3 regions of the Faecalibacterium sp. PGM34 genome follow, and region 3 is predicted to be linked to each of the others. Evidence: predicted binding sites of a transcription regulator. Region 3 holds the regulator's gene; each other region holds the start of a gene.
The links. Region 3 encodes Rex, which represses fermentation and respiration genes when NADH is low (regulators of the CRP and FNR family bind a similar motif). Its sites were predicted from a motif close to ATTGTTAANNNNTTAACAAT; they were not measured.

Region 1 (4,180 bases), 1.3 Mb from region 3:
CCCAGAGCGATGGCGCCGCCGTTGACATTCAGCTTATCCTTATCGAAGCCCAGAGCCTCGCCGACAGCGATGGACTGTGCTGCAAAGGCCTCGTTTGCCTCGACCAGATCCATATCAGCAACGCTCATGCCGGTCTTAGCCATGACCTTCTTGGTAGCAGCGATGGGGCCCAGACCCATGACCTCGGGCTCAACACCTGCCAGAGCACCTGCGACCCAGGTAGCCAGAGGCTTCACGCCCAGCTCCTTGGCCTTCTCCTCGCTCATGATGACCAGAGCAGCAGCGCCGTCGTTGATGGCAGAGGAGTTTCCAGCGGTCACGATGCCGTCCTTGGTGAAAGCGGGCTTCAGCTTTGCCAGCACTTCGGGAGCGCTCAGACGGGGGCCTTCATCGGTATCAAACACGGTGTCACCCTTCTTGCCCTTGATCACAACGGGAACGATCTCGTCCTTGAAAGCGCCGTCCTTGATGGCCTTGTCAGCCTTCAGCTGGCTGTTGTATGCGAACTCGTCCAGCATCTCACGGGTGATGGGGCTGTAGCCGTACTTCTTCTGATAGGTCTCGTTGGTGCAGACGTTCTCAGCGGTCATGCCCATGTGCTTGTTGAAGCCGCAGGCATCCCACAGGGCATCGTTGACCATGGTATCCACGATCTCGCTCTTGCCCATAGGAGCGCCCATGCGGTAGCCGTAACGAGCCTTCTGCAGTGCGAAGGGAGCCATGTCCATGTTCTCCATGCCGCCTGCGACCACGATGTCAGCATCGCCTGCCTCGATCATCTGAGCAGCCATGTTCACGCAGTTCAAACCGGAGCCGCAGACCACGTTGACGGTAACAGCGGGGGTCTCGATGGGCAGGCCAGCCTTCAGGGCAGCCTGACGAGCGACGTTCTGGCCCAGACCAGCCTGAATGACGCAGCCCATGTAAACATGATCGACCTGCTCGGGCTTGACGTTTGCACGGTCCAGAGCCTCCTTGATGACGATGGAGCCCAGCTCAGCAGCGGGAACGTTGGCCAGAGTGCCACCGAACTTGCCGATAGCGGTGCGGCATGCAGATGCGATAACGATCTTTTTCATGTGAATAGCCTCCTGAATTGTGTATGTGTGTTACTTATCGGTTACCCATTTATCAAAACGCCCTGCGGCATTTTTGCGGTATCAGGTCTCTTCCCTCTCCCGGAGTTGGGCGTATTTTTCGTTGACGGCTTTTTCCACATTGGGTGTAACGAACTTGCTGATGTCACTGCCGTAATACGCTGCTTCCTTTACAATGGTGGAGGAAAGATAACTCCATTTGATGCTGGTGGCCAGAAACATGGTCTCGATGCCGGGCATCAGTGCGTGGTTGGTTTGCGCAAGCTGGATCTCGTTTTCAAAGTCCGTTACCGCCCGCAGCCCGCGCACCATGACGGATGCGTGGCGCTTTTTTGCGAACTCCACGGTCAGGCCGTCGAAGCCTTCCACAGTCACGTTGGGGATGTTCTTGCAGCATTCCTGCAGCATAGCCACCCGCTCCTCCACTGTGAACAGCGGATGCTTGGCGCTGTTGATCAGCACCGCCACAATGAGGTGGTCGTTGATCTTTGCTGCGCGCTTGATGATATCAAGATGTCCCTTGGTGACCGGATCGAACGACCCGGGATAAACTGCTGTTGCCATCGGTCAGTGTCCTCCTTGTGCGCTGTAATTACTAAGCGCGATGTGGTTCTGCCATGATAGCACTTTCCAGCTTTGGGTGCAACCTGTAACTGCTGCGGTGCGTTTTATCGTTAAATTTTAAACGAATCATCCCGCACTGCTCCGCAGTTGCTTCCCACGCTATTAGTAAAGCACATCGTCAAAATTTTATCAAGACTTTTTCTCAAATTTTTTGTTTTTTACGTACCAAACAATCCCCACATAAAGCTCCAAAAACTGTTCATTATGCCATACCGGCTGTTTTTTAGCCAAAACTATTGATTCTGCACTTTGTTAATGTTATAACTAAGTTGAGCTGTTCTGCGCAGGGCACAGCACACACTGCTGCCTTGTTTATAAGGTTACCACACAGATGTGGCAAAACGGTGTGCATTCCGCAAAACAGGCGTAAAACAGCTGCATAATTTGTCCGCACAGAATTGTTTACAATTCTTTTATGTATTTTAAGAGAGGATGGTTTATAATGGATTGCAAGGAACTGTACGCACAGAAGCTTATGACTGCTGCGCAGGCTGCCGCTCTGGTCAAAAGCGGCGACTGGGTGGACTACGGCTGGGCTGTGAACACCCCTGTGGCCGTGGATGCCGAGCTGGCAAAGCGTCTGCCGGAGCTGGAAGGGGTCAACTTCCGGGGCGGCATCCTGATGTGGGTGCCGGAGATCTTCCAGATCGACGACCCTGCTGCCCACATGACCTGGAACAGCTGGCACATGGGCGGCATTGAGCGCAAGGCCATTGCGCAGGGCTTCTCCTTCTACTCCCCCATCCGCTACTCCGAGCTGCCCCGCTACTACCGCGAGAGCAGCGACCCCGTGGATGTGGCAGTATTTCAGGTGACCCCTATGGACGAGCACGGCTACTTCAACTTCGGCCTCAGCGCTTCGCATCTGGGTGCCGTGTGCGAAAAGGCCAAGAAGATCATCGTGGAGGTCAACGCCAATATGCCGCGTTGCCTTGGCGGCATGGAGAACTGCGTACACGTTTCTCAGGTAAGCGGCATTGTGGAGGGCGCAAATCCCCCCATCGGCCAGATGGCAGCTGCCGGTGCCGCTACTGAGGTTGACCTGAAGGTAGCCAACCTCATCGTGCCGCAGATCCCCAATGGTGCCTGCCTGCAGCTGGGCATCGGCGGTATGCCCAACGCCATCGGCGGGCTGATCGCACAGAGCGACCTGAAGGATCTGGGCGTGCACACCGAGATGTATGTGGATGCCTTTGTGGATATTGCCAAGGCCGGCAAGATCAACGGCAGCCGCAAGCAGTTGGACAAGGGTCGTCAGGTCTATGCCTTCGGTGCCGGCACTCAGAAGATGTACGATTACCTGAACGATAACCCGGAGTGTATGTCTGCCCCGGTGGACTACACCAACGACATCCGCAGCATTTCCGCACTGGACAACTTTATTTCCATCAACAATGCCGTGGATATCGACCTGTTTGGTCAGGTGAACGCCGAGAGCGCCGGTGTGAAGCACATTTCCGGCGCAGGCGGTCAGCTGGACTTCGTGCTGGGCGCATACCTTTCCAAGGGCGGCAAGAGCTTTATCTGCCTGTCCTCCACCTTCTTTAATAAAAAGACCGGCCAGCTGGAAAGCCGCATCCGTCCCACGCTGGAGAATGGCAGCATTATTACCGACACCCGCGCCAACGTGCACTACCTGTGCACCGAATATGGCTGCGTGAACCTGAAGGGCCTGACCTCCTGGGAAAAGGCTGAGGCTCTGATCAGCGTGGCACACCCGGACTTCCGTGAAGAGCTGATCCGCGAGGCTGAAAAGCTGCACATCTGGCGCAGAAGCAACAAAATTTAATAAGCGCTGCGGGTATTCCCGCTGCCCGCAGCAGGAATGGAGTTTGTCATGATGGACAAAAAGCCGCACATCAAACCGTATCTCTATGGGATGCTCGCAGGGTTTGGTGCCATTGCACTGAGCATCATCTTCTTTTTCCTCATTTACCGCTTTGACGGCTTTGGCTCGGCTATCTCTACCCTGACCGGCATCCTGATGCCCTTTATCTACGGTGCTGTCATTGCCTATCTGCTCAAGCCTGTGTGCAATAGCATCGAAAACTTTCTGCGCCGGTTTATCCCGGAAAAGATGAACGGTCTGATCAATGCGCTGTCCGTGGCGCTTACCATCCTGTTCGGGCTTTTGCTGGTGTATGCGCTGGTCATGATGATCGTACCGCAGCTCATTACCAGCGTGACTACCCTGTATTACACCGCGCAGGCCAACATTACAAAGTTCATGAACTGGGCAAACCATCTGGAGTTTATTGAGAATAACGAGCAGATCATGGAGCTGCTCAACTCGGCCTACGCCGCCCTGAATACCAATCTGGACACATGGAACACATGGCTCAAGAACACCCTGCTGCCCTCCATGCAGAACATTGTGAGCGGCGCAGCCATCGGTGTGCTGAACGTGGTGACGGTGGCCAAGAACCTGATCATCGGCATCATCGTGGCGGTGTATATGC
Region 2 (4,180 bases), 710 kb from region 3:
TCGGCCCGCAGATGCAGGTGCCGCCCATGTACTCGGCGGTCAAGATCAACGGCCAGCCGCTGTATAAGCTGGCGCGCGAGGGTGTGACCGTGGAGCGCAAGGCGCGCCCCATTGAAATCTACGGCATCGAGTACGGCGGCAGTCCGGCAGAGAACGAATATGTGCTTACGGTGCGCTGCTCTAAAGGCACCTATATCCGCACGCTGCTGGAGGATATCGCCGCCGCCATGGGGCAGAAGGGCACCATGAGCGCGCTGCGCCGCACTTCTGCCGGTCTGTACACCGAAGCGGACGCCCACACGCTGGAAGAGATCCTTGCCGCAAAGGAGCAGGGGAGCGCCGCGCTGGAAGCACTGATGCTGCCGGTGGAAAGCGTGTTCACCCCGCTGCCGCTGCTGGTGGTGGAGCCATGGGTGGAGCAGCACCTGTACAACGGCTGTCCCACCAGCCGCTACCCGGCGGCAGACGGACGCTACCGGGTGTGCAATGCCGCCGGGCAGTTCCTTGGCCTTGCCAACATCACCGGCGGGGTGCTCCGGGTGGAAAAACTGTTTGTGGAACGTAATTGAGCAATAAAGGAAACAAGACCCATGCAGATCATTTCTCAGTTTGCCCCGCTGCCGCTGGCACAGCCCGAAAAGGGCACCGCCGTGGCCATGGGCTACTTTGACGGCATCCATATCGGCCACCGGGCGGTGATCGAAGGGGCGGTGCAGTGGGCAAAGACCCATGATGCAGCTCCGGCGGTGTTCACCTTCCGCCTGCCGGTGGAAAATAAAATGAAGGGCAAGCGCCTGCTCTCCACCGAGGATAAGCACGCCTTGATCCACAGCCTTGGGGTGGAGTATTACCTCACCCCGGACTTTGAAGCGATCAAGGCACTGAGCCCGGAGGAGTTTGTGCGCGGCATCGTGGAAAACTGCCACGCCCGGGCGCTGTTCTGCGGCGAAAACTTCACCTTTGGCGCAAAGGCGGCCGGTACCCCGGAGCTGCTGCGCGCCCTCTGTGTCCCCCTTGGGGTAGAGGTAGTTGTGGTGCCCATGGCGCAGTTTGAGGAAAAGCCGGTGTCCTCTACCCGCATCCGCACTGCGCTGGAGGGCGGGGACATCCCGGCCGCCAACGCCATGCTGGGCATGCCCTACGCCATCCGCTTTGCGGTGCAGCACGGGGCAGGGCTGGGACACACCCTCGGGGTGCCCACCATCAACCAGCTGTACCCGCAGGGCTTCCAGATGCCCCGCAGCGGCATTTATATCACCCGCACCTGCATCAACGGGGGGTGGTATCCCTCGGCCACCGGTCTGGGCAGCCGCCCGACTGTGAACGATGACGCTACCAAGGTGACCTGCGAGACCTTTATCCCGGGCTTTTCCGGTGATCTGTACGGCACCGACCCGGTGGTGGAGTTCCACGCCTACCTGAGCCCCAGCAAAAAGTTTGATACACTGGATCAGCTGCGGGACTGCATCAACGATGCCGCCCGCCGCGCACAGGAATATTTTGCATAACGCATACGTACACCGGCCGCTGCACAGTATTTTGTGCGGCGGCCTTGTTTGATGCGGGACGATTTGAAATGCCCTCCGCTTGCCGGGTTGCGGCTCCCAGCATCCGCATCGTGCCTTGAGCGGCACGCGCGTCTTGCTGGCCGCTGCCCCAACAACTCCTCCCTGTTTCCGCCACTGGCGGCGGTCGTCGTCGTTGCACTCTGGGCATAATGCAAGGAATTATATTTTTGACTTGGGATTCGAAAACGTCTGCGGGTGTTTCCGAATCCCTTTTTCACAGGAAGGGGACGTGAGGATGCTACCCGTGTGAAATAACTCTTTTTTGACAGCAAACGCATTTTATACGGAAAATTTGCCTTTGAACGGCGGCATTTCCGGCGTCTGGGGGCAGAAAAAACCGAACTTCGGGCAAAATAGACACATTTCCGTGCAACAACGGCAAATGTTTGTTAAACAATTATCTATCTCTTATCCTTGCAATGCACACAGTTTTTGTTTATAATAGTAACTGTACGGGGCAACTCCCCGATTGTGAGCGAGACTCTGGTTCAGAATTATAATTTGAGAGGAGTTTTTACCATGGGTTTAGGTAAGAAGACGATCGACGATCAGAACTACTGCGGCAAGAAGGTGCTTGTCCGCTGCGATTTCAACGTCCCGATGAAGGACGGTGTCATCACCAACGAGAACCGCATCAATGCAGCACTGCCCACCATCCAGAAGCTGGTCAACGATGGCGCTAAGGTCATCCTGTGCAGCCATCTGGGCAAGCCCAAGAACGGCCCCGAGGCTAAGTTCAGCCTGGCTCCCGTTGCTGTGGCTCTGAGCGCAAAGCTGGGCAAGACCGTTGTGTTTGCCGACGACGACAACGTTGTGGGCGAGAACGCAAAGGCTGCTGTGGCTGCCATGAACAACGGCGACGTCGTTCTGCTGCAGAACACCCGTTTCCGCAAGGAAGAGACCAAGAATATGCCCGAGTTCAGCGAGGAGCTGGCTTCTCTGGCTGACGCTTATGTGGACGACGCCTTCGGCAGCTGCCACCGTGCACACTGCTCCACCGCAGGTGTCACCGACTACATCAAGGATACCGCTGTCGGTTACCTGATGGAGAAGGAGATCAAGTATCTGGGCAACGCCGTCAACGACCCCGTCCGTCCCTTCACCGCTATTCTGGGCGGCGCTAAGGTTGCTGATAAGCTGAACGTCATCTCCAACCTGCTGGAGAAGGTCGATACCCTGATCATCGGCGGCGGCATGGCTTACACCTTCGTCAAGGCTCAGGGCTACGAAGTGGGCAAGAGCCTGTGCGACGACACCAAGCTGGACTACTGCAAGGAAATGATGGCAAAGGCTCAGGAGAAGGGCGTCAAGCTGCTGCTGCCCGTGGATGCAGCCTGCATCAAGGACTTCCCCGATCCCATCGACGCTCCTGTGGACGTGACCGTGGTGCCTGTCACCGCAATCCCCGCTGACATGGAGGGCTGCGACATCGGCCCCGAGACCATGAAGCTGTTTGCTGACGCTGTCAAGGCTTCCAAGACTGTTGTCTGGAACGGCCCCATGGGCGTGTTCGAGAACCCCACTCTGGCAGCCGGTACCCTGGCTGTTGCCAAGGCTATGGCTGAGAGCGATGCTACCACCGTCATCGGCGGCGGCGACAGCGCAGCAGCTGTACAGCAGATGGGTCTGGGCGACAAGATGACCCACATCTCCACCGGCGGCGGCGCTTCTCTGGAGTATCTGGAGGGCAAGGAGCTGCCCGGCATCGCAGTCATCCAGAACGCATAATTTTTCCGGCATCACAATGGGTGCGGCGGCATTTACGCCGCCGCATCTTTTCTTTTTGTGCAGACAATTTGTAAATATTTACGAAGGTAAGGAGAAAATAACAATGGATAAGGCAAAGCGCAAGGCTATTATCGCTGGCAACTGGAAGATGAACAAGACCGCCTCCGAGGCTGCTGTTCTGGTGGACGAGCTGATCCCCGCCGTGAAGGACGCCACCTGCGAGGTCGTCATCTGCACCCCGTTTACCGATCTGGTCACTGCTGTGGCTAAGACCAAGGGCACCAACATCCATGTGGGCGCCGAGAACGTCCACTTTGAGAAGTCCGGTGCTTTCACCGGCGAGATCAGCGCCGATATGCTGGTGGATCTGGGCGTGGAGTACGTCATTGTTGGCCACTCTGAGCGCCGTCAGTACTTTGCAGAGACCGACCAGACCGTTAACAAGCGCACGCTGGCTGCCCTGAACGCCGGTCTGAAGGTCATCCTGTGCGTGGGCGAGAGCCTGCAGCAGCGCGAGGAGGGCGTTACCGAGGAGCTGGTCCGTATGCAGACCAAGATCGCCCTGCGTGACGTGACCGCCGAGCAGATGGCAAACGTTGTCATCGCCTACGAGCCTGTCTGGGCTATCGGCACCGGCAAGACCGCTACCTCTGATCAGGCACAGGAAGTCTGCGCTCAGATCCGCAAGGTGGTGGGCGAGCTGTACGGCGAGGCTGTGGCCGAGGCTACCACCGTGCAGTACGGCGGCAGCATGAACGCCAAGAACTGCGAGGAGCTGCTGAGCAAGAAGGACGTGGACGGCGGCCTGATCGGCGGCGCATCCCTGAAGGCTCCGGACTTTGCTGTCATCGTCAATGCAGCCACCAAGGGCTGAGCAACTGCCT
Region 3 (4,180 bases):
GTGCTCAGCCTGGAAAGCCTCCAGAGCGCTCTGGTAAGCAGCGTGACGGCTGTCGCCGCCCCACCAGCTGATGCTCAGGTTGACGGGGCCGTCAGACAGAGCCAAGCTCTCGTCTGCGGAAGCAGCGGGAGCCTGAGAAGCAGCGGAAGAAGCGGTGGAAGAAGCAGCGGGCTTGCTGCCGCAGGCAGCCAGCAGACCTGCAGCACCGACAGCGCCGGTAGCCATCAGGAAGTTACGACGAGAAATTGCCTTGCTCATTTTTGTTCTCCTCCTAATAGAAAACATCTTCATGCAGGGGGTCTGCACATGCCCCCTTGTATACAATTATGATAACAAAAGCCACAAGAAAAAGAAAGATGCAATTTACAGTGATACAGGATAAAAACATACAAATATTGCCCTTGTTTTCAGAACAGATTCGACGTCCTTGCCGAAATGAATAAACTTGCGCTGAAAAACTGTGCAGCTTGTATACTTCAATGACTTGCATAAAAATCTGGGATGCAACAGGGGCATAACGGCAAAAATTTCAATAATTCCTGTTACATTTACCGTTCCGCCTGTAATTTTTTGTGCTCTGCCGTCCCCCGCTACTCTCTTCTTCTCCCATTCCCTCTCCCCTCCGTCGAGTAACTGCCCAGTCTGAACTGATATATCAATAGTGCAAAAAACGTGCGAATTCCGCCCGGTTGATATATCAGTCCCTCTAAATGCAACAAATTGATATATCAGTCTGTATACAGCCTATGGGGGGTACCCCTTCCGTCTGCTCCCCGCATTCGCAGCCACCTTCCCCCGGCGGGTGAAGGCTTCAGCGGGGGCGGTACAGTTTCCGACTGAAGTGGAAAGCTGCTTGCCCGGAAGTCAACCCTCTCCGTCATCGCTGCGCGATGCCACCTCCCCCGAAAGGGGGAGGTTTTGCTCTACCTACCGGCGTAAGCCGTGACTGAGAGGGTGCAATCCACGCAAAAAAGCCGCTGCACCCGGCGCGGTGCAGCGGCTTGTATATAATATAAAAGTATCTCAGTTTTCCTTTGCAGCGTAGAACGCCCGCCGCGCTTTGAAGTAGCACTGGGGGCACATGCTGACGTACTGCACATCGTTTTCAAGGTCGATGGCTACCTGCTCGCCCTCAAAGACGAACTGCCCGTTCACCTTGCGGCAGTTGCAGATGGCCTTGCGCCCGCAGGTGCAGATGGTTTTCATCTCCTCGATGGTGTGCGCCAGCTCCAGCAGACGGGTAGAGCCCGGGAAGCCCTTGAGGGAAAAATCTGCCCGCAGACCGTAGCAGATCACCGGGATATTCAGATCTACCGTGACCATGAACAGCTGCTCGGCCTGCTCCGGGGTGAAGAACTGGCTCTCGTCGCACAGCACACAGGCCAGTGGGCCAGAAGCATCGTTTGCCGCCTTCACAGCTGCAAACACGTCCAGCTCCGGCGGGATCAGCAGGTCTGCCTTGCGGCGCACGCCCAGACGGCTCACCAGTTCCCCGCCGCCCTTGGTATCCACCTGCGGCTTTAAAATGAGCACCTTCATGCCCTGCTCTTCGTAGTTGTGTGCCACCTGCATCAGCGCCGTGCTCTTGCCGCTGTTCATGGCACCGTAGCGGAAATACAATTTTGCCATGCCGTCACTCCTGATTGCGCAGACGGTAGCCCAAGCTCATCAGGCTGTCGCCCAGATGGACGTTTTCCACCACCACATCGGGGTAAGGCACCGACAGGTCATAGTGGGAGAAGTTCCAGAAGCCCTCGATGCCCAGATCCACCAGCCGTCCGCTGACCTGCTGTGCACCATCGCGGGGCACACAGAGCACCGCCACCTTGGGCTTGTTTTCCTCGCAGAATGCCTCCAGCTCGTCAATGTGCCGGATGCGGATGCCGCTGATTTCCTTGCCCACTTCGTTTTCAGCCACATCAAAAGCGGCGATCAGCTTGTAACCGTTGGCGTCGGTAGTGATAAAGCGGCTCACCGCCTTGCCCAGACGGCCGCAGCCGATCAGGATGGTGGGCAGACGGTCGCCGTTGCCGAACAGCAGGCTTTCCAGAATGGAAAGCAGGTTCTCCACCGAGTAGCCGATGCCCTGCCGACCGTTCACGTCGCCGATGCAGTTGAAGTCCTGCCGCACCTGCGAGGCGGTGGTGCCCATCTGGGAAGCCAGCTCCCGGGAGGAGATGCTGGTAATGCCGTCGTCCTGCAAGGAGCGCAGATACCGGTAATATTTGGGGAGACGCTTGATCACAGGGATCGATGCTTTTTGGGGGGTGTTCATAGGAAAATTCTCCTTTCTGCCCAACGCGCTGCAGCTTCTGCCGCCATGCAAGGGACTTCTTTGCGCGCAGAGAGATGTTCCATTTTATCCTGTAATATTATTTAAAGTATACAGCATGAAAGGCGAATGTCAAATACCCATTTATAAAAAAATAAAAAATTCACAAAGTTTCTTGTTTCTTTTCTCCTGTATACTTTCCCGTTTGCCGGGGGATACTGACCCCACAAAGACCCCGCTACGGAAGGAGAACGCGCATGGATACGGCAAAAGACACCCCCGCAGAGCAGCACCGGATGGAAAAAGAGGATATCGAAGATCTGGGCACGGTCACCCTGAGCCGTGGCGGTCATGTCATCCACTGCCTGACCGTCATCGGCCAGATCGAAGGGCATACCGAAGCGCCGCAGGGGCAAAAGACCACCAAGTACGAGCACGTCATCCCGCAGCTGGTGGCGGTGCAGGAGGACCCCCGCATCGAGGGACTGCTGGTGCTGCTGAACACGGTGGGCGGCGATGTGGAGACCGGCCTTGCACTGGCAGAACTGATCGCCAGCATCTCCAAACCCAGCGCCACGCTGGTGCTGGGCGGCGGGCACTCCATCGGCATCCCGCTGGCGGTCAGTGCGCGGCACAGCTTTATTGTCCCCACCGCCACCATGACAGTGCATCCGGTGCGGCACTCCGGGCTGATCTTAGGCGTCCCGCAGACCATGCACTGCTTTGAGCAGATGCAGCAGCGCATCACCGGTTTTGTAGCCGCCCACAGCGGCATGCCGGAAAAGCGCTACACCCAGCTGATGCTCCATACCGGGGAGCTGGTCATGGACATGGGCACAGTGCTGGACGGACGCCGCGCCGTAAAGGAAAAGCTGATCGACGAGCTGGGCGGTCTTTCGGACGCGCTGGCATGGCTGTACAGGGAGATCGAGCGGGAATAATAAAAACAACATTATGGTTTGCCATTTTTGCCCTTGCGTGGTACAATAGTAGAATCAATTATTGTGTCTATGGGAAGTTGGGGAACAGAGTAGAATGGCAACGAAAAAACGAAAATCAACGAAACGGCGTACTGCTGCCCGCCGTAAAAAGGCAGAACAGCGGCTCCCGGCAGGGCTTGGCACCCTGTTCGGCGGTCTGCTGCTGATGGTGCTGGCCTTTGTGCAGGGCGATTCCGCATGGCGGGTGCTCCATGATGTGCTGTTCGGGCTGTTCGGCTGCGGCAGCTTTGTGCTGGGTGCAGCCGTGTGTTGTCTGGCCGTTTTGTACACCCGGGGCGAGGAGCTGCTGTCCCGCATCCTCAAGCTGGTGCTGGGGCTTATCTTTGTCTGCGGCACGGTCATCGTGTTTTCCGATATCCAGCCGCAGGGGCTGTCGGCGCTGCAAATGCTTTCCGCCTGCTATGCCAACGGTGTCAGCGCATGGCTGTCCGGCGGCGCAATGGGCTTTGTGCTGGGCGGCGTGCTGCTTTTGCTGTGCGGACGCCCGGCGGCAAACCTCATTATGATCGTGCTTTTGCTGTGCGGCAGCCTGTACATTTTTGACATCACCCCCGCCGAGGTCTGGGTCTGGCTGTGCGCTGTCACCGGCGGCCTCCGCGCCCGCAGCTCTGCCTTTGCAGAGCAGAGCGCCGCCCGCCGCGCCGAGCGCGCCGCCATCCGGCAGGCAGAGCGAGAGATCGATGAGGAATACGACGAGGCCGAGGACGAGCCGCTGGACGAGGAGGACGAGCCTGCCGGGCTGCATCTGGGTGTACCGGACTGGATGTCCGGCGTGCTGCGCTGGGGACACAAGGTAACGCAGGAGATGGAAGCAGACGCGGTGGACACCGAAGCCGCTCCCGCCGCCCCTGCTCAGCCGGAGCCCGCCGCGCCGCCCATCACCCCGGTGCGGGTCAGCGTTGCGCGT

Region 1: ACXPUX_RS09045 (butyryl-CoA:acetate CoA-transferase) is a predicted target of Rex. The motif match lies at 1,970-1,989, and genes of this name have one in related genera.
Region 2: ACXPUX_RS12110 (phosphoglycerate kinase) is a predicted target of Rex. The motif match lies at 1,954-1,973, and genes of this name have one in related genera.

What each region holds. Positions count from the first base shown of each region.
Region 1 is NZ_CM136898.1:1,930,574-1,934,753, reverse strand. It holds gene ACXPUX_RS09055 (acetyl-CoA C-acetyltransferase) at 1-1,079, opposite strand, end outside; gene coaD (pantetheine-phosphate adenylyltransferase) at 1,161-1,661, opposite strand; gene ACXPUX_RS09045 (butyryl-CoA:acetate CoA-transferase) at 2,164-3,510, shown strand; gene ACXPUX_RS09040 (AI-2E family transporter) at 3,559-4,180, shown strand, end outside.
Region 2 is NZ_CM136898.1:2,505,869-2,510,048, reverse strand. It holds gene truB (tRNA pseudouridine(55) synthase TruB) at 1-569, shown strand, start outside; gene ribF (bifunctional riboflavin kinase/FMN adenylyltransferase) at 591-1,508, shown strand; gene ACXPUX_RS12110 (phosphoglycerate kinase) at 2,088-3,296, shown strand; gene tpiA (triose-phosphate isomerase) at 3,400-4,170, shown strand.
Region 3 is NZ_CM136898.1:127,800-131,979, forward strand. It holds gene ACXPUX_RS00600 (ABC transporter substrate-binding protein) at 1-258, opposite strand, end outside; gene ACXPUX_RS00605 (thymidine kinase) at 1,024-1,629, opposite strand; gene ACXPUX_RS00610 (redox-sensing transcriptional repressor Rex) at 1,634-2,275, opposite strand; gene ACXPUX_RS00615 (ClpP family protease) at 2,530-3,213, shown strand; gene ACXPUX_RS00620 (FtsK/SpoIIIE family DNA translocase) at 3,308-4,180, shown strand, end outside.